Linked DNA regions of Limibacter armeniacum. The protein of the gene in region 3 interacts with the protein of the main gene of each other region in a pairwise test. Links are inferred from orthologs where the notes say so. Each region holds a gene or a part of one and is shown on either strand. Other genes may lie near its edges.

Region 1 (9,515 bases), on a different replicon or contig from region 3:
TTGGCATCATCACCACCTATTGCCCATTTATCGGTTTCAAAAGAAAGTGTACCTTTTCCGTCTTCGCTAATTTCAAGGTTTCCAATATCTCCCATATGGAATTCGCCATGTCCCCATTCACCATGAGGTTCTTCAGTGGGATTCCAATGTCCTCCTGCTGATTTTCCGTCATCAGAGCTGCAATCCCCTTTTTCATGGAGGTGGATGGCGTGTACACCTGGCGCGACATTGCTGACTTCAACTTCCATTTTGACTTTACCACCTTCTTCAGTAAATGTGACCGTACCTGTCAAGTTACTGCCACTTTTGGCATCAAGTTGTGCCATCGCCTTTTTTGAGATAGTAGTTGTAGCTCCCTCATCCATCACTTCTTTAGCGTCTTTCATGTCGTCGCCATCATGATCTCCATGGGCATGAGAGTTATCTTGCTCTTGAGCGGGTTTATTACAACCTACAAATAGGAGTGCAGTAACAATCGCTATTGAGATATTTTTCATCATTAAATTATTTTGAGTTACAGAAATTAGAATTGTAAATGATTATTGAAGGAAGGTATTTGGAGAACTGTCGGTAGTTCACTGGTTGGAGCGGTATATTAAAGTGAATAATTGGGAGAGAGTAGGGCATTAATAAAGGTTTGAATAAGGTTCGTTAATGGCTTCTAAAAAGCCTCTGTTAACCTAAAATAAATACCATAATCTTTTCTTCCAACTCCTACGTCTAATCCTGCATTGATATTTCTGTCAGGAATCATTAGGTACCTGATTCCAACACCGCCACCAGGGAGCAGAGGACTCCAATTGTCATCTTCACTTTCTTTGTCATAAGCCATTGCCAGACCGAAAAAAGCTACTCCTCCCCATTTACCCTTGATTTTTTGGCGGTATTCTGCTTGTGTCGTATAAACCTGATTACCTCTGTACCGACCTTCACTGTAACCTCTGATATCATTTCTTCCAACTACTTTCTGACCTTCAAATGGAACATCGCCCAAGCCGGTATAAGCAGTTACTCTCCACGCCAAGGTAGTCATGTCATTTAATGGTTGGTAACTGTTGGCTTCGATGTACAGGGTATTATATTCGAGGTCGCTCCCGATCCACTTTTGGTAAAAGCTGAATCTGGAGTTAATGAAAAATCCTTTTGAAGCATTGTATTGACTGTTTCTGGTGTCATAGGAAAGTGGAATGCCCCAAGCCACAATGTTCTTTGCACTATCTGTTGAGCTCATTCCTTCTCCTTGATAGTCGAACTCTGTATTGAGTTTTTGAGATTGAAATAACAGCCCACTATAAAACTTTCCGAGTACTCTTTTTTGTATTGAAGCAAACATAAATCTGGAAGTAGTGGTATAATCTACATAATCGGGGGTAGGGAGAAACTCATCTTCATAATACTGGAAGTTGATATTACCAGTTCCAACTGCCCAAATGACCCTCCAATTATCATTATTGAGGTAAAGTCTTTGGAATAGTAGTGTGATCCAAGAGTCATTAGTTGTATAGAAACCAACTAATCCCATTGTTGAAGGAGGAGACTTTAGGTTTTTTTCAGGATTGATTTTGAAGAAAGCCATCAGGTTTACACCCAGCTTGACCCCCATTTGTGTGTTGTAGCCTACTAGCGGGATACCTGCTATACTGATATTCTTTTGAGAAGTTGAATCGGTTTGTGCTATTGCTGGGAATCCAAAAAGTAAGATTAAAAACAGGGTAAAGAGTTGTTTTTTCATAATTAGGAAATGCGGTTTGAAAGGAATGGAGTGGTATAGGTGATAATTCTTAAATCAATTCTAAACTATTTTCGTTCAGGTGTTTAAACACTATCTGTCGTTTGCTGCTTGAATCCCTTTCTATATTTATGAAATCCTACCTAACAATTTCTTATTTTTGTGCTTTTACAAATAGGATATTTTTAAGCTGAATCAGCGATGTGGTTGATTCAGATTGTCACAGAAATCTGTAACACTAGATGGCATACCTGATATACGATACCGAGACCACCGGTTTACCGAAGGACTTCAATGCACCAATCACAGACCTTGAGAACTGGCCACGAGTTGTCCAGCTAGCATGGCAGCTGCATGATGACCACGGTAAGCTGTTGAATGCTCAGAACTATCTGATCAAGCCGGATGGTTTTACCATTCCATTTAATGCAACCAAAGTTCACGGGATTACAACCCAACGTGCGGCTGAAGAGGGGCATGACCTGAAATTTGTCTTGGAAGAGTTTGCCAAGGACTTGGCATTCACTGACCGTCAAATTGGTCACAACCTTAACTTTGACGTGAATGTGATGGGGGCTGAATATATCAGAGTTGGTATTGAAGAGCCTCCTGTTATGGAAGTGGACATCATTGATACAATGAAGTCCTCTACAGATTTCTGTGCATTGCAAGGAGGTCGAGGCGGACGCTTTAAGCCTCCGACCTTGACGGAACTGCATACCAAGCTCTTTGGTAAGCCGTTTGATGCTGCTCATGATGCAGCATTTGACGTTGAAGCAACCGCTCGCTGTTTCTTCGGTCTGATAGCTAAAGGTGTTGTTACCCCAATTAATGAAGTCCCTACAGCAGAGGTGGTGTATGAACCGCCAGTGTTGGATGACTCTAACTTTGTTCAAAGAAAAGAGAAGAAGTCTACAAAGGGTCGTGGTAACATCAGTAAGGAGGAAGGTTTAGCCAGACTGAAAGACACTCCTTTTACCCATTTGCATGTTCATTCTCAGTTTTCCATTCTTCAAGCTACTTGTGAGATTGGCACAATGGTAAATAGGGCTAAAGAAATGGGAATGCCTGCTGTTGCTCTGACAGATATGGGTAACATGTATGCCGCTTTTCATTTTGTGAGGGATGCACTGAAAGAAGGTATCAAACCGATTGTAGGGTGTGAGTTTTTCCTGACTGAGGATAGAACCAAGCAGAAATTTACGAAAGATAATCCTGATAGAAGGTCACAGCCTGTCTTTTTGGCTAAACATAAGGAAGGTTATCACAACCTGGCTAAGATGGCTTCCGAAGCTTTTATATCAGGGATGTATGCAGGTTATCCCCGAATTGATAAGGAAGTAGTAGTGGCCCATAAAGATGGTTTGATTGCTACGACCGGAGGTTTGGGTTCTCCTGTCAATAACCTGATTCTGAATGTAGGTGAGGAGCAAGCCGAACAGGAATTTGTTTGGTGGCTGGAGCAGTTTCAGGATGATTTCTACATTCAGTTGATGCGTCATGGTTTAGAAGAAGAAGACCACGTAAACGAGGTGTTGCTAGGTTTTGCTGAAAAATATGATGTGAAATATTTTGCAGCCAACAATGCCTTTTACATGGACAAGGATGGAGCTGATGCCCATGACATTCTGCTTTGTGTAAAAGATGGAGAAAAGAAGTCAACGCCAATTGGTAGAGGGCGTGGCTATCGTTTTGGTTTCCCAAATGATGAGTTTTACTTCAAGTCTCCTGATGAAATGAAGGAGCTTTTCTTCGATTTGCCTGAAGCGATTGAGACTACCAATGAGATAATTGATAAGATTGAGGAATATAAGTTGGCAAGGGATGTACTCTTGCCTGCCTTTAAGATACCAGAAGAATTTGTTGATCCTCGTGACGCTGAAGATGGCGGGAAAAGAGGTGAGAACCTTTACCTCAGACATTTGACCTATATCGGTGCGAAAAAGAGGTATGGAACGATTACACCGGATATTCGGGAACGTCTGGACTTTGAGTTGATGATTATTGAGAAGACGGGGTACCCTGGTTACTTCTTGATTGTACAAGACTTTACCTCACAGGCGAGAGAAATGGGTGTTTCGGTAGGGCCGGGTCGTGGTTCGGCAGCAGGAGCTGCAGTAACTTACTGTATTGGAATTACCAATGTTGACCCGATCAAATATGACCTCCTGTTTGAGAGATTCCTAAACCCTGACCGTGTATCCCTGCCCGATATTGATATTGACTTTGACGATGAAGGTCGTCAGAAGATTATCAACTGGGTAGTTGATAAATATGGATATAAGCAAGTGTCTCATATCATTACTTATGGTACGATGGCAGCCAAGTCTTCTATTCGAGATACGGCAAGGGTAATGGACCTGCCTCTAATGGATGCGGACCGTATTGCCAAGTTGGTTCCCGATATCAAGCTGGGTAAGCTTTTCAAAATGGATGAAGATACCATGAAACAAAAGCTGAATTCAGAACAGATCGAGATGGCCAATGCCTTAAAGGCAATATCCCGTCAGGATGACTTGGAAGGCAATGTGCTGAACACTGCCCGTGTATTGGAAGGTTCGGTTAGGAATACGGGTATCCATGCCTGTGGTATTATCATTACACCAGATGATATTACCAAGTTTATTCCGGTTTCTACAGCGAGGGATGCAGACCTGCTTGTAACGCAGTTTGACAACTCTGTGGTAGAAAGTGCGGGTATGCTGAAGATGGACTTCTTGGGATTGAAAACCCTTACCGTCATTAAGGATGCAGTAAGACTGATCAAGAAGCTGCATGGTATTGAGATAGACCCTGATGATATTCCATTGGATGACCGCAAGACTTATGAGCTTTATCAGCGAGGTGAAACAAACGGTACGTTCCAGTTTGAGTCTCCTGGTATGCAGAAGCACCTTCGTGCACTGAAGCCCGATAAGTTTGGTGACCTTATTGCGATGAACGCCTTGTACCGTCCGGGTCCATTGGAATATATTCCAAACTTTATTGCCCGTAAGCACGGAGATGAGGAAATCCAGTATGACCTTCCGGAAATGGAAGAGTACCTAGCGGAAACCTACGGTATTACAGTCTACCAAGAGCAGGTAATGCTCCTGTCCCAAAGCTTGGCTGGTTTTACCAAGGGTGAAGCCGATATGCTGCGTAAGGCAATGGGTAAGAAGATCTTCGCCTTGCTGGAGCAATTGAAGCCGAAATTTATTGATCAGGCTCACGAGCGCAATGGTTTTCCAAAGGACAAGCTGGAGAAAATTTGGAAAGACTGGGAAGCATTTGCAGCCTATGCCTTTAACAAGTCCCACTCAACGTGTTATTCAGTAGTAGCCTTCCATACTGGTTACTTAAAAGCCAACTATCCGGCTGAATATATGGCATCCGTGTTGACCAACAACATGAATGACATCAAGAAGGTGACATTCTTTATGGAAGAGTGTTCTCGTCTTGGTGTGCCTGTATTGGGACCTGATGTCAACGAATCAGAGTATAAGTTTACTGTAAATGAAGAAGGTGCGATTCGTTTTGGTATGGGTGCCATCAAGGGTGTAGGGGAAGGGCCCATCAATGCCATTATAAAAGAGCGAGAAGAAAACGGTTTATATAAAGATATCTATGACTTTGTAGAGCGTGTCAACCTGAAATCGGTTAACAAGAAGGCGATGGAAGGATTGGCTTATGGTGGAGGATTTGACTGCTTTAATGAAATACACCGTGCACAGTTTTTCTTTAAGCCAGATGGAGAAGCCACTAACGGTATTGAGAAGTTACTTCGATATGGTAACGCCCATCAGGCAGAGAAGCTTTCAGCACAAACCAGTCTGTTTGGAGCAGGAAGTGGTATGGAAATGCCAAAACCTAGGATTCCTGACTGTGAGAAGTGGAGTAAACTGGTCGAACTTCGCCATGAGAAAGACGTGGTTGGTTTCTTTATTTCCGGTCACCCACTCGATATGTATCGTATGGAATTGGAGAACTTCTGTATTCCATTGAAGGATATCGAACAACACAAAAATCAGGAAATAAAGGTTGGTGGTATGATTTCTTCTGTTCGAATCTTGGAAAGTAAGAACGGAAACAAGTTTGGCATTCTCTCATTGGAAGATTATGACCGAAACGAAGAGATGGCCATGTTTGGCGAAGCTTTTAACAAGCACCGTCATTTCCTGAACGAGGGTGACTTTGTTTGTATTCAAGGTAAAGTAAGGGAGAGTTACCGTAATCCGGGACAATGGGAGTTTTCTCCATCAACAATCATGTTACTATCAGATGTGAAAGAAAAATTCTGTAAGGGGATAGACCTTTCCATTGATGTAAATGCCTTGAATGACAAGATGATTATGGAATTGGTTCATATTATAGAAAATAACCAAGGAAATTGCGAAATGAAGATGGAAGTAGTGGCTAGGGAAGAAAAGCTTGTAGTCAATCTGCTTTCAAGAAAATATAAGGTAGATCCTTCTTCAGAGATGGTAAAACAATTAGAGCTGATGGAAGGGTTGGAGTACAGGATCTATTAGTGTAAGCGTTGATTCTCTTACATATAAAAAGCCATTGAATAGCAATTATTCAATGGCTTTATTTTTATTCGAAGATATTACTTATTTCTCGAATGCCTTTTCGAATTTCCTTTTTTCTTAGGAGGTCTAGTCCCTTCAGGTTGTCTGGAGGTTCTGTCTATCGGCTTTCGTTTACCATGCGTTTTTTTCTTGGAATTGGTTGGGTTGCTGATTGTCGTTCCGCCAACCAGTTTTTCTTCCAAGTCTTTTCTCTTCAAGTGGCGCAATGTAGACCTGATCTCTTTCTGTCTTTCTGGCTTGTACCAGAAGAAGAACTGATGTTGAGCTTGCTTCTCATTAGCAGACTTGGCTGTAAAGACAGGTTTTAGTGTATATGGGTGGACTCCAGCATAATAGATAACCGTAGCTACTGTCATAGGAGTAGGAGTAAAGTCCTGCACCTGCTCAAGCTTAAAGCCCATGTCCTTGGTCTCTGCAGCTAGGTTAGCCATATCCACTTCTTCACAACCAGGGTGACTGGAAATAAAGTATGGAATCAGCTGCTGATTCATTCCATTTTTCTGATTGATCTTGTCAAACTTCTTCTTGAATGAGTGGAAGTGTTTGAAAGATGGCTTACGCATAATACGTAAGGTCGCATCAGAAGTATGTTCTGGAGCAACTTTCAATCTACCTGAAACGTGGCGAGTGATAATCTGTTCCATGTACTCGTCAATGCTTTCATCAGCCAGCTTGTTATATTCCTTCACCAGCATGTCATATCGGATACCACTACCAACAAACGCCTTCTTGATCTTAGGGTGTTCGTCCACTTTACGAAGCAGATCAATCATTGGTTTGTGGCTTGTGTCAAGGTTATGGCAGATTACTGGGTGAATACAAGAAGGACTGACACAACGGTCACAGATTTCCTGTACTTTTCCTTTCATCTTGTACATATTGGCAGACGGACCACCAAGGTCACTGATATACCCTTTGAAGTCAGGCATATCTACTACCTGCTCAACTTCCTTCATAATGGACTCTTCCGTACGGCTGGCAATAAACTTACCTTGGTGAGCCGAAATTGTACAGAAAGAGCAACCTCCAAAACACCCACGGTGCATATTGACAGAGAACTTAATCATTTCCCATGCAGGTATGACACCTCGCTTATTGTATTTAGGGTGAGGGAGTCTTGTATATGCCAAATCAAACGACTGGTCCATTTCTTCCTCCGTCATGGTTTGGTAAGGAGGGTTGATGATCAGGTGCTGATCTCGAATAGGTTGTACAAGTCGACGTGCTTGCAGTTTATTCGATTCCTGCTCTACGTGCTTAAAGTTAGCAGCATAAGCAAGTTTATCTCTTAGACACTTTTCATGTGAATTAAGTGTCAGGGTTTCCCATGCCTTGTGCTTAGGAAGTTCCTCTGAACGAGGACGCATAATGGATGTCTGAGGAATGGTATCCATTGAAGATACTGGAGCCCCTTTTTTCATCAGGTCAATAATCTGACGTAAAGGCTGCTCACCCATTCCGTAAACCAAAAGGTCTGCTCCACTGCTGAATAATACAGATGGTAGCAACTGGTCTTGCCAGTAATCATAATGTGTTACCCTTCTGAGGGAAGCTTCAATACCACCAATAACAACTGGGACATCAGGATATAACTCCTTCAGGATCTTTGTGTAAACGGTTGTGGCATAGTCAGGACGGAAGCCAGCTTCACCATTGGGTGTATAAGCATCATTGGAACGCTTTCTTTTATTGGCTGTATAATGGTTAACCATAGGGTCCATACAACCACCTGTTACTCCAAAAAACAGTTTGGGTTTACCAAACTTCTTAAAATCACGTAAGTCGTCCCTCCAGTTCGGCTGAGGGATAATACCAACTCTTAGACCTTCCGATTCAATGATTCTACCGATTACAGCAGGACCAAAGGCTGGGTGGTCAACATATGCATCGCCCGAAACCAAGATTACATCCAACTCATCCCATCCTCGGAGTTCCACTTCTTTCTTGGTGATTGGTAGCCAATCAGTAACTGGGCGTTCCCTTTTTATCATGTCTTCTTATGAGAATTTGTGTTTATATGCAGCTTCTGATAATTGTCATAGCGAGTGAATCCGAAATTGCATTTTAATAATCTACAAAGGTACATAAAGTTAGCTAAGGGTTGCAATGAGCTTTAATTCCTTTTACTAAAAATTTGAAAGATATTTTTCGGGGAGACGTGAAAAAATAAAAACCTGTCACTCAGTGAGTAACAGGTTTCTCAGTAACAAACAATTTACCACTATCATTTGTAAGATTTTTTGTTGAAAAGTTCCATTTGATTTTCAACATTTGGCCTTATTTCCCTGAAATCATTATGATGTTAACACATCATTTTCAGCAGAAAATTTGCCACTATTTCTTTTAAGCTGACGAATGCCTTTGCTGTTTATTGTACTTGCAAAATAAGTGCTAGATTTTTCTTATTTTCCTAATGAATGTGAATATTTAGATTTTACCTTCTATATATCAAAGAAATTCAAAGCAAAATGGAACTTTTAATTTTATTTCAACTGTTGTTATCGGTTTTGAACTTACTTCATTATTAAATGTTATATTAATGTATATGGTTGATAATCAATCTACACGGTAGGTTGACTTCTTTACTTCATCAAGGGAAGCTTGGTAACTTGAAATTGTTACTGAGAGGTGAAAAGTGTACTTGTTAATTAAGGAGCAGACTTCAAAGGTCTGCTCTTTTTTTGTCTATTATCAGTCGAGTTTTAACTTCTACTATTGAAAATAGAAACCAAACACATGTTATTCTTAAAGGTTTATCCTTTATAGGGAGGGTTGTTATGAAAGTGAGAAGCCTAAACTTGGATGATAATAATATGGAGTATTGAGATATAGTTAGAATAAATGATTATATTTTCGCCATAAACGAGGGGATTTTTCTATGACTAATGTTCTTTATATAAAGAATGACTTGTTTATGTAACTAACCATAACCGTTTACACACAACACATTACACGTATTAAATTTTCAGTAAAATGAGACAGGAATACGAAAAGTATACAGCAGAAGATATGGAGGTTTGGAACCTCTTGTTTGAAAGGCAACAGCAACAATTGCCGAAGCAGGCAGATGAAGCGTTCTTGGAAGGTGTTCGAATAATTGGATTCAAAAAGGACCATATTCCAAATTTTGAGGAAATGAATGTAGTGCTCGAAAAAGAAACAGGGTGGGGACTTGAGGTTGTAAAAGGCCTGATCCCTAACAAAGAGTTTTTTGA
Region 2 (7,630 bases), 660 kb from region 3 along the record:
TATATCTTATAGTCGATTCTTTCTCTAAGTAACTCCAAGGCCTTTCGCATTCGCTTCTCTACTGCCTTTACACTAATTTCAAGCCTTTCAGCTACTTCATTATAGGTCAAGCCTTCGATACGATTCATCAGAAAAACTTCACGACTCTTCTCTGGAATATCTCCAATCGCTTTCTTCAATCGTTGGTCAAACTCTTGCATCTCCATTTCAAAATCAGGACCATTTGACGAATCATTTCCTTGGTAGTTTGACACAAAGTTAAACACGACAGAGCCATGCTTCAAATGATTAATTGCCAAGTTTCCTGTGATGGTATACAGGAGTGTCTTTACAGTCTCCTGCTTGATGTCTTCACGTTTCTCCCAAACTTTTATGAAAGCTTCCTGTGTCAGATCCTCCGCTACATCTATATCTCCCACCTTATAATAGGCGAAGTTACGAATGCTTTCATAATACTGGTCAAAAAGCTGCTTGAAGTTATCCAGCTCCAGTCCAGTAGTACGCTCTTTTGTCATTTCAATATCAGCCAATGTAGTTCAGTATTTTAGGTAAATAACTCCGGATACAAATTACGTTCCGGCCACTCATCACTAAAAAACCAAACCCTATTTTGACTTGATCAGTTCACCAGCCCTACATGTATCCCTTCTTCTATTACAGATCAGAATTTGGCAGTTTCGGATAATTTCATTCGATTATATGCTGCCAAACCACTAAGTACAAAGAACTTCTGTTAATATTAATTCCTTCAAATATTATATATAATTCGTACACTTCCACTTTCGTTTAGAAAGATTCACAACTTAATGGCAATAATTCTAGTGGTACTACTTTTTAACAGATTCTTAATAGAAATGTGGAAATTAATAAAATATAAGAAAAGTTACATTTACTCGTTATTTCATAGTTAATGCAGCATCGTGGTAGGGTAAAGGCAAGTCTGAACTGTATTAATGCTAAATAAGCACCATCATTCACTTTTAGTTCAGTGTTAAATTTTAACATACCAATTCTTTGAGTTGGTTGTGTTTACCTAAATAAAAAGAATAGTTAAGCATGGAGAATAACCACATTAGCGACAAAACAATACAAAGGCTGATGGAAGACCAATTATCTAACGAGGAGATGGACCAACTAAGCAAGTCTGAGGAAGGTCAGCAACTCGTAGACATTTCACAAGCGGCGGGTCAATGGAAAGTTCCTGTAGGTAAAGATCAAGGTGAAGCATGGAATAAACTGTCTCAGCAAATATCTTCCTCCTCAGCGAAGAAAAGTAGCTTCGGTCGCCGTTATATTTTTTTAGCAGCAGGTGCTGTCATTTTATTGGCCACTGCACTTATTTTTTGCCTTTACATGTATATGACTTCTAAATCAGGTGATGGGTTGACGGCATTCAATAATCTAATGCCTGTTCTCAACAATGTGATTGAGACTGTTTCTGATAAGGTATCAGTCTCATAGCTTTTCTCTCCACTTTAGTCAGTTTCTTTATATAGTCCTGTATCTACTTATAGTACTATACTAGTCTTCGTTATGGCAAACTCCTCTTTTCCTATATTTTACGGCTATATTACCATTACTTCTTCCGAATTTTAAATAAATGTGTTTTATTTATTTTTTCGTTGGGAGATAGGCAAAACATGCACGGTGACAATTATTGCCTTTTTTACACTACCTGACTGATAATCAGTTACTTTAAATAAACATTTTACATAAAAGATGCTTAATCTTGTATTGTTTGGCCCTCCGGGTGCAGGAAAAGGCACGCAAAGTGCTAAAATCAAGGAAAAATACAACCTCGTACACCTTTCAACTGGTGACTTGCTTAGGTCTGAAATTAAGGCAGGTACGGAGCTGGGCTTAAAGGCTAAGTCCCTGATGGATCAAGGTCAACTTGTTCCAGACGAAGTTGTAATTGGGATGATCGACTCCAAACTAAAAGAAAATAAAGCTGCTAACGGTTTTATCTTTGATGGTTTCCCTAGAACAGTGGAGCAGGCTAAAGCGTTGGATACGCTGACGGAGCAAAACAATACTTCTATCTCTGGCATGGTGGCTCTTGAGGTAGATGAAGAAGAGCTGACTACTCGAATTCTTGAAAGAGGTAAGACTTCTAACCGTGCTGATGATCAGAACGAAGAGCTGATCAGAAACAGAGTTCAAGAGTATGAGAACAAGACAGCGCCAGTTGCTGATTACTACAAAGCGCAAGACAAATTCAAGTCTGTATATGGAGTTGGCAGCATTGAAGAAATCTTCGACAAACTGTGTTCTGCAATTGACTCATTATAAGTCATCATGGGTTAACTGATAATCAACATTTTGAATTGGTTAGAAGACAACTTGCAGATCAATAAGCATTAACGAAAAAGATTCATTTCTTCGAATGAATTTTTCATATCTTTGCAAACTAAAAGAGGTATTGACTCAATCAATACCTCTTTTTTTCTGAAAATAATTTACAACTTCAGCAGGCTGAATTCTCCTAAGCTTAATATATAAAGGCATTGATGCCTTTGAATAGGTTGGCCGCTGATAACTGGTCACTTGACAATGGCTTCATCCAACTTTATAGATTACGTAAAAATATTTTGCCGCTCCGGTAAAGGTGGTGCAGGTTCTGTACACTTCCGTCGAGAGAAATTTGTACCCAAAGGCGGCCCTGATGGTGGTGACGGTGGTAGAGGTGGTCACATTATTTTGAGAGGTGACAGCAACTACTGGACATTGCTTCACCTCAAGTATACCAAACACATTCATGCTCCTAATGGTAAACCCGGAGGTGGTCATGGAAGTACAGGTGCTGAAGGTGAGGATATAATTATGCCTGTACCTTTGGGAACTGTTGCCAAGGATGCTGAAACAGGTAAGGTATTGTTTGAAATCACTGAGCATGGTGAAGAGAAGCCCCTGATGAAAGGAGGTAGAGGTGGTTTGGGTAATACCAACTTCAAGACTGCTACCAATCAGGCTCCACACTATGCACAACCAGGTGAGCCAAGTGAAGAAGCTTGGATTATCTTGGAATTGAAAGTATTGGCTGATGTAGGCTTGGTAGGTTTCCCTAACGCAGGTAAATCCACACTGCTTTCTGTTATTTCTGCAGCTAAACCAGAAATCGGAGATTATCCTTTTACTACCATGACGCCAAACCTTGGTGTTGTTGCTTATCGTGACTCTAAGTCATTTGTTGTTGCAGATATCCCTGGTATCATTGAAGGTGCTGCGGAAGGTAAAGGATTAGGGACTCGTTTCCTGCGCCACATTGAGCGTAACTCTGTACTCCTATTTATGGTGCCAGCAGATGCCGATGATATTTCTAAAGAATACCAGATTTTGGTAAACGAAATCAAGAAATACAATCCGGAACTGCTCGACAAAAATAGAGTTCTAGCTATCACCAAGTCTGATATGATTGATGATGAACTAGAACAACTATTATTGGAAACTATTCCAAAAAATGTTCCGTATGTCTTTATTTCATCGGTTGTTCAAAAAGGTCTAACAGAACTGAAAGACCTTTTATGGAAAGCAATCCATGATAGAACAGATATCTAAATCAAATAATTAAAAGGCGCAAAGAATATTATTCTTCTGCGCCTTTTACTTTCTCCATTTCTTCCAGTAAAGCCTGCTTCACAATATCAACCTCAACCTGTTTGATACAAGCACAAGCCTTTTTCTGTGTACAGGTATTGCAACCTATATTATCTATCACCAAAAGTTTTATATCCGGATTCAATGGCTGATAATATGGCAACTCAGCAGGAGCCGTAACCATCAGCGTTGACTTTCCAAGCGTCGACGTCCAATGGGCAAGTAAGCTATTGAATGAAATCAGGGTATCTGCATGAACAATTAGATCCATAGCTTCCTGAAGGCTTTCCATTCCTGTCATGTCTTTGACATTCGGCTGCCTGAACAATTCTGGAAGGTATTGTTTCAGTAGATTTCCTTCCCATTCCGAACCAACCACTATAAAATTGAATTGATGTTTTGGTAAGCTCTCCACCAACTCAAGGTACTTTACCAAAGGCCATATTTTATCTTCTCCTTTTGCAAAAGGGTAGAGTACAACATTGTAAAGTGTCTTCTTAATAATACCCCGATATTTCATTCGTGATGAAACCGGTTCTTCCATACCTAACCATTCAAGCTGAACCTTACATTCAAAATCCAACTCAAGTGCTTTGGCAACAAAAGCAAGACTACGCAAAGAGGTTGTCTCTGTTTTGTCTAAAACCAATCTTTTATTGTAATAAAGCCTGTCAGTGACAGAAGATTTCTCACAAATTCTTAATGGAACGGCTGCGTTTTTGGCAGCTTTTGCGATTTGCTTATCTTTATTGAGAAAAATTATTACATCGGGAACAATATCTTTCAGTTCCGCTAACACATTACGCACGGAAACAAACCCGTCCACCAGCTTTGAAGACGCAACCAAAAACCGGCTATGCTCATGTGCTATAAAATATATTTCACAACCCGGAACCTTTTCCTTAAGAAAACCCGCCACCGGTAGGTTCAAAAAAGTATCTCTTTCCGTTCCAGTACTATTGATTACTATCTTTTTCATGTATTTCACTGTAATGATGCTTCGGAGAGTGCAAAATTACTTTTAATTATTTTAAGGTGTTTTGTATATTATTCAACTTACTAAAGGTTCCACCTTATGGAGAAAGATCCTATAAAGCCAGCTTATACGGAGAATGAAAAGATGAGGATCTTTGAATCAGAATTCGTTCCTCATCTAGATTCGATGTACAATTTTGCTTACAAGCTCACGCTCGACGAAGAAGACGCTAAAGACCTCGTGCAGGACACCTACATGAAGGCCTTCCGATTTATTGCCTCTTTCGAACAAGGAACCAATGCCAAGGCATGGCTGTTCCGAATTCTTAAAAATAGCTTCATCAACGACTACCGCAAAAAGAGTAAGCAACCTTCCAAAATCGACTATCAGGAAGTAGAAAGTATCTACAACTCTGACGATGTCGATATGGATATCACCACAGACCTTCGTGTGGAAACCATGCAGAACAGGATAGGGGACGAGGTAACCAACGCCCTTAATTCTCTCGCTGTCGATTTCCGTATTGTCATTATACTTTGTGACCTTGAAGGCTTCACCTATGAGGAAATGTCCAAAATATTGGATATTCCGATTGGTACAGTTAGAAGCCGACTTCACCGCGCCCGTAACTTGCTGAAAGAGAAACTCGCCAAATATGCCAAGAAAATGGGCTACAACGCTGAAGAAGATATGTAAAACTCCAAATTTGTTGTAAGTTTGCGTGCTCTTAACGGAGGCTGAATATTCAGAACCTCAAAAGAGAGCAACTGCACGTCAGGTGTATGTATGGCTTCTCTTCTTTAAAATCATATTCCATTTTCAAAAAAAGGCATCATACAAAACATGGCATCTGGCAAGGTATTTATCTTTTCGGCACCATCAGGTTCGGGCAAAACTACGATTGTACATCATTTACTCAAGAAAAATCCGCACCTCACTTTTTCGATTTCCGCTACCACACGCCAACCTCGCGGGAAAGAAGTTCATGGCAAAGACTATTACTTCCTGAAGCCTGAAGAGTTCAAGGCTAAAATTGATGCTGATGCATTTGTTGAATTCGAACAGGTGTATGAAGGTCTTTACTACGGTACACTCAAGTCTGAGATTGAAAGAATTTGGGCTGAAGGCAAACACGTAGTACTGGATGTAGACGTTCAAGGGGGAGTCAACCTGAAAAAATATTTTGGTGACAAGGCGCTTGCTGTATTCATCCAGCCTCCAAGTATTGAAGAACTTGAAAACAGGCTACGTTGCCGTCAGACAGACACAGAAGAAAGTATTCAGGAAAGGGTCAGCAAAGCTGCCTCTGAGATGGAATACTCATGTCAGTTTGATACAATCTTGATCAATGATACACTGGAGCATGCTTTTGAAGAAGCAGAAAGATTGGTTCAGGAAAAAATAGACAACTAGACCAAAAATATTGCAACAGCTTATATCCCCATTACAGCAAGACTGTGATGGGGATTGTTGTTTTCAGTGAAAAATACTATTTCCTTTCTAATCCTATTGATCTTCGTATAACTTTGTAATGAACAGAATGCTTTTATCTAAGAAATTACATTCATGAGAATTGGTTTATTTTTCGGCTCATTCAATCCCATCCATGTAGGGCATCTCATTATTGCCAATACCATTGCAGAAAGTGGAGAAGTTGACGAAGTGTGGTTTGTGGTATCACCACAAAACCCTTTCAAGAAAAAGAAAACATTGCTGCATGAGTTTGACCGCTACGATATGGTTCAGCAGGCTATCGTTGAAAATCCCAAACTCCGTGTAACTGATGTTGAATTCAAGATGCCAAAACCGAGCTACACTATCGACACGCTAGCCTACCTGTCAGATAAGTATCCTAAACACAAGTTCAAGGTAATTGTAGGAGAAGATAACCTCCAGCATTTCCATAAATGGAAGAATCAAGAACAGATCTTGGAATATTACGGCCTGATTGTTTACCCTCGTCCTAATACTGTCAAATCTCCATTGCTTGACCACCCTAATGTGAAAGTTATTAAAGCCCCTTTGGTTGATATTTCAGCTACATTTATACGTGACGCAATCCGTGATGGCAAGACAATCCGTTACCTTGTACACGAGGCTGTGCTGGAACTGATCAAACGCAAGAAGTTTTACCTTGACTAAAAAATTCTGACAAACAAGCTATGAATGCGATAGAAACCAAAGCTGTCACCAAGGCTTTCAACCTTGGAAAGCCAAATGAAGTACGCCCTGTCAATGAGGTTAGTATCAGTGTTAAAACTGGAGAGTGCGTACTACTGAAAGGTCCTTCTGGCTCAGGGAAAACCACACTGCTCACGCTGCTCAGTTGTCTTTCCAAGCCTACATCGGGAGAGTATTTATGTCTAGGGAAACCTGTATCCCATTGGTCAGAAAAGTTTTTGACACGCTTTAGAAAAGACCATATTGGAATTGTATTTCAGCATTTCAACCTGATAAAGGGCTTTACAACATCCCAAAATATCGGGTTACCACTATTTCCCTTGGGGTATACTCAACAGGAGATAGACGCCAAAGCAAAAGAAGCTGCTGCTAAAGTCAATATTGATCACCGCCTAAACTTCAAGGTAGATACCCTTTCAGGAGGTGAGCTACAGCGTGTGGCTATTGCACGTGCATTGGTCAGTAATCCTGAGTTGCTTTTTGCTGATGAACCAACTGCTCATTTAGACAGCCACAACTCTGAAGGAGTTCTTGAAATTTTTGCAGATCTGAAAAGTAAAGGAAAAACCATTTTGATGACCACACACGATCCAATAGTGGAACAGCACCCTATGATTGACAGAGTAATTGAAATGCGAGATGGAATTGTTGTAAAACACTGATAGATAAGCTAAAAACACTATTCTAACATTAGTTAACACTTATGGGGGAGACATGAAAATATGTTACTTTTGTAAGATGAAATAGTACATTATTTTAAATACCTTAGCTCTATCCGCTTATCTATGAAAAAGTATTTACACTTAATGCAGTATCTAGCTGCATTAGCTGTCTTTTTGATTTTTACTACCAGCCAAGCTAGTGCACAAAAATATT
Region 3 (7,446 bases):
ACTTGAAGAAGTCTGAGTGAAAATTTATTCGATTTTTTTTCGGTAAATAAAAAGTTGATGGATAGTGCTTTATAAGATTTGAGTGAGAAGTGTTAGGGAAAATGTTTGAATGGTGTTTGGGAATTACAATTTAACCCCTTAATATTGCACTCGCTTTCAGGGATAGAATAGCAAAACAAAAACGGGCGTAGCTCAGCTGGTAGAGCGGCGGTCTCCAAAACCGTAGGTCGTGAGTTCGAATCTTACCGCCCGTGCAACAAGGAATTCCCCGTAGGAAACTACGGGGTTTTTTCTTGCAGTAAACATTGGTTTACTTTAGTGTAAGTAATGGCAAAGGAAGTTAATAGATTGGGTTAAAGGAGATTAACTAAAATAATTTCTAGAACTATTTGATTATCATAGTTAACTTTCTACCTTTGCATCTCGAATTTCAAGTAGATGTGTTTTTTGTAAGAAAAAATACCTATACTTGCTTCGTATACTGTACACGGGCGTAGCTCAGCTGGTAGAGCGGCGGTCTCCAAAACCGTAGGTCGTGAGTTCGAATCTTACCGCCCGTGCATTAGTTTACAGGATATCTGGTTTTTTAACCTGGCATAAGTAGAGGCTTTAGAAACGAAAAGCTTCTTTTTTATGTCCATAAAACTTACACGACACATGAATAAATTTGTTCAATTTCTGAGAGAATCTTATACAGAGATGACAGAGAACGTAACGTGGTCATCTTTTAGTGAATTGCAGCAGAGCTCAATTTTGGTGCTTGTATCTTCCCTGATCTTCGCTTTGGTGATTGGTCTTGCTGATACAGCATTCAATGAAAGCCTGTCAGCTTTTTACAATTCTTTCAAGTTTTAATTTAGTTGCGCCTCCAAAAATAATATAGTCGAATGAGTGGTCTGAATTGGTATGTAGTCAGAGCCGTAAGTGGACAAGAGAAGAAAGTGAAAGAATACCTTGTAAAAGAGGTAGAGAATCAAGGCATGGGTGCCTTTATCACGGATGTGTTTGTCCCAACTGAACGTGTTTACCAAACACGAAAGCAGCGCGATGGCAAAACCAAAAAAGTTGAAGTAGAACGTATCTCACTTCCAGGCTACGTAATTGTTCGTGCTGATTTATCTAATGGTGAGGCATTGCACATGATCAAAAACGTTTCAGGTGTCATAGGCTTTCTGAATGCGGACACAAAAGACCCATCAGTGCTTCCAAAGCCTATGCGAGAGTCTGAGATCAACCGTCTATTAAATATCAATGAGCAGGACGAGGAAGAAGTGAAACACGATGTTTCCTTCGTTGTTGGCGAATCGGTGAAAGTAATGGACGGACCATTCAGCGGTTTCACAGGAACTGTTGAAGAGGTACATGACGAGAAGAAAAAACTGAACGTCATGGTGAAGATCTTCGGGCGTAACGCACCAGTGGAACTTGATTATAAACAAGTAGAAAAAGTAGATTAAGAAAATGGCTAAGCAAATAGCGGGTTATCTGAAGCTACAGATTAAAGGTGGAGCAGCTAATCCTTCGCCTCCTGTAGGTCCTGCGCTGGGTTCTAAGGGTCTGAACATTATGGACTTCTGTAAGCAGTTCAATGCCAGAACTCAGGACAAAGCAGGCAAACTGCTGCCAGTATTGATTACGATCTACGCCGACAAGTCGTTCGACTTCGTAATCAAAACTCCTCCGGCAGCCAACATGCTGATGGAAGCGGCAAAAGCAAAGAAAGGTTCTTCTGCGCCAAACCGTGACAAAGTAGCATCAGTTACTTGGGATCAAGTAAAAGAGATTGCCGAAACTAAAATGCCTGACCTAAACTGCTTTACTGTTGAGTCTGCCATGAGAATGGTAGCAGGTACTGCAAGGTCTATGGGTATCACTGTTTCAGGTCAAGCTCCTTGGGAAGCATAATTTTTCACAAGAAGTATTAAGAAAACATGGCACTGACAAAGAAATATAAAGAAGCCTTGTCTAAATACGACGGCAACAAAGCTTATACCCTTGAGGAGGCTTGCGCGCTTGTGAAAGAGCTGTCTTTCGAGAAATTCGACGCTTCTGTTGATATTGACGTAAGACTGGGTGTAGACCCACGTAAAGCTGACCAAATGGTAAGAGGTGTAGTATCTCTGCCACACGGTGTAGGTAAAGAAGTAAGAGTACTAGCACTAGTTACTCCTGATAAAGAAGAAGAAGCGAAAGCTGCAGGTGCAGATTACGTAGGTCTTGACGACATGATCAAAAAGATCGAAGGCGGATGGACTGACATCGACGTAATCATCACTATGCCAACGGTAATGGCCAAAGTAGGTCGTCTTGGTAGAGTATTGGGTCCTCGTGGTCTGATGCCTAACCCTAAGGCGGGTACTGTAACCCTTGAAGTAGGCAAAGCGGTACAAGAAGTAAAAGCTGGTAAGATTGACTTCAAAGTTGATAAAACTGGTATCATCCACACTTCAACTGGTAAAGTTTCTTTCGAGGCAAACATGCTGAAAGAAAACATTGAAGAGCTGGTAGGTACAATCAACAGACTGAAGCCATCAGCAGCTAAGGGTACTTATTTCAAGAGTATTACGATCTCTTCAACTATGGGCCCTGGTATTAATGTTGACAAAGGTTCAATCCAAGGTATTTAATCATGACTAAACAAGAAAAGTTTGAACTTGTCGAGGAACTGAGCCAAAAGTTAGCTGCAACTGATTACTTCTATATCGTTGATGCTGCATCAATGACCGTTGAAGAAGTAAACAAGTTCAGACAGGCTTGTTTCGACAAGGGTATCGAATACAGAGTAGTTAAAAATAAACTGATCGAGAAAGCCCTGGGTACACTGGAGGCTGACTACAGTGAGTTCACTGATAAAGCTGTACTGAAAGGTATGTCTGGTATCATGTTCTCTCCAGAGTCTGGATCAGCACCTGCTAAAGCTCTGAAGGAATTCAGAAAAGGCATGGGTAAAGATAGACAAATCCCTGTATTGAAGGGTGCGTCAGTTGACTCAGCACTTTACGTAGGTGATAACACCCTTGAAGCACTGACTTCAATCAAATCGAAAGCGGAGCTTATCGGCGACGTTATTGGTTTGCTTCAGTCACCAGCGAAGAACGTTATTTCTGCGCTGTCTTCAAGTGGCCAAACTATCTCTGGCATCCTGAAAACTCTAGAAGAAAGAGGAGAGTAAGGAAGCTCTTAAGTTACCAACTGGTAGCTTAACCCTTAAAGTCTTGCTTTTTGCAAGCACCGGAAGTAGAATGTTACGCTAAGAGTCAATGAGATACCTCTCTGACTTGAGGTTGCTTCCATATATATATTTACACTTATTATTTGGAAAAAAACTTTTAAAAGTCTTTTAAAAATGGCAGATCTGAAACAATTCGCAGAGCAACTGGTAAACCTGACAGTTAAAGAAGTACAAGAACTGGCGGAAATCCTTAAAGAAGAGTATGGTATCGAGCCTGCAGCTGCTGCTGCTCCAGTAATGGTAGCTGGTGCTGCTGACGGTGCTGCTGCTGCTGAGGAGAAAACTGAATTCGACGTAGTTTTGAAATCAGTAGGTGACCAAAAGCTGAAAGTTGTTAAAGCACTGAAAGAAAGCGCTGGTCTTGGACTGAAAGAAGCAAAAGAACTTGCTGACTCTGCTCCAGCTCCAGTAAAAGAAGGTGTTTCTAAAGACGAAGCTGAAGCTCTGAAGAAAGCACTGGAAGAGCAAGGTGCTGTTATCGAACTGAAGTAATTTCTATTTCGATATATACAGAAAGGCAAGCCATTTGGCTTGCCTTTTTTTATGCCCTGATACGAACAAAGTTGTATATTGGCATAACATTAGGCATGTCTATTGCACAAGTCTTGATTCACTAATTACTAATTAAAAAACTTTTTATTATGGCTCCTGAACAAATAGCAGTAATTGCAGTAGCAGCTGTTTTAGGAATATTTATTTTGGTTAAAGTAGCCAAAATGATCATGAAGCTGGTATTGCTGGCATTGGTAGTGGCTGTTGGATACCTAATGTTCCAAGAGTTTGCCCCTACTGAGTTTGAAAAAGCAACCATGAAGATTGAGAAGTCAATTGACAAGGTTGGTGATAAGTTAAAAGACAAGCTAAAGCACTAGTCGAGAAAGAAGGAAGTCAAGGTAATGGCTTCCTTTTTTGTTGATAGAAGCCTAATAAAAGAGATATTTGGTGTTGATAACTACCTCTGAATTTTTAGTAGAAAAAAAGCCACTCCCTAGAGAGTGGCTATATATTTTGTATGGACACAGATGATTAGTATCTGTATTCGTCATTTTTGAATGGACCTTCAACAGGTACACCGATATAGTCAGCCTGTTCTTTAGTCAATACTTCAAGGTCAACACCAACCTTAGCAAGGTGCAGCATTGCAACTTTTTCGTCAAGGTGTTTAGGAAGTGTATAAACCTTGTTTTCGTACTGGTCATTACGCAACCACAGCTCGATTTGAGCAAGTGTTTGGTTAGTGAAAGAGTTAGACATCACAAATGAAGGGTGTCCTGTCGCACAGCCAAGGTTTACCAGACGACCTTCTGCCAATATAATCACATCGTGACCGTTTACAGTGAATTTATCAACCTGAGGCTTGATATTCACTTTAGAGTCGCCGTGGTTTTTGATAAGCCAAGCCATATCGATTTCATTGTCAAAGTGACCGATGTTACAAACGATCGCTTTGTCTTTCATGTTCTCAAAGTGGCGGCCAATGATGATATCCTTGTTACCAGTAGCTGTTACAACAATATCAGCTTCTTTTACAGCATCATCCATTTTCTTTACTTCGTAACCTTCCATGGCAGCCTGAAGCGCACAGATCGGGTCAATTTCAGTAACGATAACTCTAGCACCTGCACCTCTCAGTGAAGCAGCAGAACCTTTACCAACATCACCAAAACCAGCAACTACAGCCACTTTACCAGCAAGCATAACATCAGTAGCACGACGGATACCGTCTACCAATGATTCACGGCAACCATACTTGTTGTCAAACTTGGATTTGGTAACCGAGTCATTAATGTTAATAGCAGGAATTGGAAGTGTTCCTTTTCTTTCTCTTTCGATCAGGCGAAGAACACCAGTAGTTGTCTCTTCAGAGATACCTTTGATGTCTTTTACCAACTCAGGGTAACGGTCAAGTACCATATTAGTAAGGTCACCACCGTCATCAAGGATCATGTTCAAAGGCTTGCCACCTTCAAAAGCGAAAAGCGTTTGTTCGATACACCAGTCAAACTCCTCATCAGTTAATCCTTTCCATGCAAATACAGGAACATTTGCAGCAGCAATAGCAGCAGCAGCATGGTCCTGTGTTGAGAAAATATTACAAGAAGACCAGGTAACTTCAGCTCCCAGATCCACAAGTGTTTCAATCAGTACGGCAGTTTGGATTGTCATGTGCAGACAGCCAGCGATTCTAGCCCCTTTTAGCGGCTGTTCTGCTTTGTATTCTTCTCTGATGGCCATCAGACCTGGCATTTCTGCCTCTGCCAGTTCAATTTCCTTACGTCCCCAGTCAGCTAGGGAAATGTCTTTTACTTTGTATTTCAATGCTGTTTTTTCCACTGTAAAGCAGTTTTTTGTGTGATAAATCAGTGCAAATTTAAAGATAAATCAGAAGATACTATGTCTTGTTGGATATTTGTTAAGACAACATCCAAAATCTAACAGGAAATAGCCTTTGAATGTTTGATTAAGTAGTCTTATTCTCTAGAGGCAATATTCTTTTTGACTTTTTCTATTTCACAACCCATGATGACCAATACTTCTACTTCACCGCCATCTATAGGTTTTTGTGCAAGTAAAACAGGTTTTGAAAGGGCAAGGGTTTCTAACGAACTTCCTCTGGTGATAAAAGAAACACCTTGTGGGGTAGTACTCTCAAAATACTGGATAGCTTCTTTCATCATGCCCAGTTTACATTTTTCAATGGCAGCTGTCCGAGCCATATCCACAGAGTGACTCTTGGCTTTTTCAGCATATAGAAGGAAAGCTGGCTCTGTACGAGTACTGTTTAGTTCAATCATGGAGGCAATTACTTCCCATTGCATGTTGAAAGGAATGGCATCATCCATTTCTATATATCCTTGGTCTGTCAGAATATCAGCAGAAGGAAGGTGGGTGCCATGCGATGTAAACACCATGTTGGTGGCAGTGTCAGTATTTTGATCATATTGTCTGCTTTGACATGAGAACATAACAAGGATAAGTAGTGTTAGCGGTAAAAGGGTATTGGTACACATAGCTTGATAATTTTAATGGTAATGGATCAATAATAGAATGCATAGCTCGTCTTGCGCTCTCAAGGGCTGAGAGTGAAGTTTGAATTTGAGTAGCTAGAATTAATGGTATTGAAACGCAATGAAGTATTACGTGTGTAATATTTTATAGAGATTGTGTCAATATAAGGATTTTAATGAAGAGGTAAACACTTAATTATCAATTAATAATTCCTAAAGAGGCGAATGAATATTTGCTCTATTTGATTAATCAAAGAATAAATTTGACAATATAAATCAAATGTAAATGGCTGTTATGGAAGTACTTTTAAAAGCATATTTACATAATATTAGATAAAGAATGCAGTAGAGGCTTTAATTGTCACATGTAAGTGTTTTTTGCTATGTTATGAGTTATTTTAATTTTCTGTGAAGAAATATAATTATGAAGCGGAAATGTAAATTGTGGCAATAAAGCATTATTTTTGTGTTTAAAATATGAGCATGTTAATATAGCAATGCTCAATTCATTAGGGGTATAAAGAAGTACAAGGGAAGAAGAGGTAGCAGTACCCTAATACGGACGAACCGTTTGACGATTATGCGAGAAGAATATCTGAAAGGAGATAACCACGATATGTCAGATTCGGAAAGGGATGTAGAAAGAGCATTACGCCCCCTTTCTTTTGATGACTTTACTGGACAGAAGCAGATACTTGAAAACCTGAAGATCTTTGTAAGTGCTGCACTTAATAGAGAAGAGCCTTTGGATCATGTGCTGCTACATGGCCCTCCCGGATTAGGGAAAACCACTTTGGCTAACATTATCTCGAATGAGATGGGTGCAGATATCAAGATCACTTCTGGACCAGTGCTGGAAAAGCCAAGTGACCTTGCAGGGTTACTAACCAATCTGGAAGAAGGAGATGTATTGTTTATTGATGAGATTCACCGATTGAATCCTGTAGTGGAAGAGTACCTCTATTCTGCTATGGAGGATTTTCGAATTGACATCATGCTTGACTCAGGTCCCAATGCAAGAACAATTCAAATCGGGTTAAGTCCCTTTACCTTGATTGGAGCAACAACCCGATCAGGTCTACTTACAGCGCCATTAAGGGCTCGTTTTGGTATAAATGCCAGATTGGAATATTATGATGCAGAGTTACTGTCCCGCATTGTCACACGCTCTTGTGGTATTTTACGGACACCAGTAGATGACAACGC

What was found. Proteins that work in one complex are often made in the same cells at the same time.
Region 1: the proteins of rplL (region 3) and dnaE interact in binary tests that used the Escherichia coli proteins (3 or more experiments, as listed by UniProt). The link is inferred for Limibacter armeniacum from one-to-one orthologs.
Region 2: the proteins of rplL (region 3) and obgE interact in binary tests that used the Escherichia coli proteins (3 or more experiments, as listed by UniProt). The link is inferred for Limibacter armeniacum from one-to-one orthologs.

What each region holds. Positions count from the first base shown.
Region 1 is NZ_JBAJNO010000008.1:2,243,671-2,253,185, forward strand. The notes cover bases 1,602-6,440. They hold dnaE (DNA polymerase III subunit alpha), read left to right. Parts: upstream 1,602-1,971; coding sequence 1,972-6,240; downstream 6,241-6,440. Other genes in these bases: V6R21_RS15180 (BamA/TamA family outer membrane protein), read right to left, coding at 1,602-1,732; V6R21_RS15190 (YgiQ family radical SAM protein), read right to left, coding at 6,318-6,440. Also shown: V6R21_RS15175 (superoxide dismutase family protein), read right to left, coding at 1-497; more of V6R21_RS15180, read right to left, coding at 662-1,601; more of V6R21_RS15190, read right to left, coding at 6,441-8,291; V6R21_RS15195 (phenylalanine 4-monooxygenase), read left to right, coding at 9,274-9,515. UniProt on the Escherichia coli protein: DNA polymerase III is a complex, multichain enzyme responsible for most of the replicative synthesis in bacteria. This DNA polymerase also exhibits 3' to 5' exonuclease activity. The alpha chain is the DNA polymerase catalytic subunit.
Region 2 is NZ_JBAJNO010000009.1:2,555,550-2,563,179, forward strand. Bases 1,602-4,555 are described here. They hold obgE (GTPase ObgE), read left to right. Parts: upstream 1,602-2,553; coding sequence 2,554-3,558; downstream 3,559-4,555. Other genes in these bases: V6R21_RS28445 (adenylate kinase), read left to right, coding at 1,720-2,292; V6R21_RS28455 (glycosyltransferase family 9 protein), read right to left, coding at 3,587-4,555. Outside these bases: V6R21_RS28435 (RNA polymerase sigma factor), read right to left, coding at 1-530; V6R21_RS28440 (hypothetical protein), read left to right, coding at 1,099-1,461; more of V6R21_RS28455, read right to left, coding at 4,556-4,576; V6R21_RS28460 (sigma-70 family RNA polymerase sigma factor), read left to right, coding at 4,673-5,269; gmk (guanylate kinase), read left to right, coding at 5,417-5,986; nadD (nicotinate (nicotinamide) nucleotide adenylyltransferase), read left to right, coding at 6,140-6,715; V6R21_RS28475 (ABC transporter ATP-binding protein), read left to right, coding at 6,736-7,416; V6R21_RS28480 (DUF3078 domain-containing protein), read left to right, coding at 7,540-7,630. UniProt on the Escherichia coli protein: An essential GTPase which binds GTP, GDP and possibly (p)ppGpp with moderate affinity, with high nucleotide exchange rates and a fairly low GTP hydrolysis rate.
Region 3 is NZ_JBAJNO010000009.1:1,895,245-1,902,690, reverse strand. Bases 2,266-5,035 are described here. They hold rplL (50S ribosomal protein L7/L12), read left to right. Parts: upstream 2,266-3,346; coding sequence 3,347-3,724; downstream 3,725-5,035. Other genes in these bases: ahcY (adenosylhomocysteinase), read right to left, coding at 4,259-5,035; V6R21_RS25755 (hypothetical protein), read left to right, coding at 3,874-4,104; rplJ (50S ribosomal protein L10), read left to right, coding at 2,630-3,172; rplA (50S ribosomal protein L1), read left to right, coding at 2,266-2,627. In the rest of the region: preprotein translocase subunit SecE, read left to right, coding at 658-855; transcription termination/antitermination protein NusG, read left to right, coding at 888-1,457; rplK (50S ribosomal protein L11), read left to right, coding at 1,462-1,905; more of rplA, read left to right, coding at 1,932-2,265; more of ahcY, read right to left, coding at 5,036-5,566; V6R21_RS25745 (hypothetical protein), read right to left, coding at 5,704-6,243; Holliday junction branch migration DNA helicase RuvB, read left to right, coding at 6,821-7,446. UniProt on the Escherichia coli protein: The binding site for several of the GTPase factors involved in protein synthesis (IF-2, EF-Tu, EF-G and RF3). Is thus essential for accurate translation.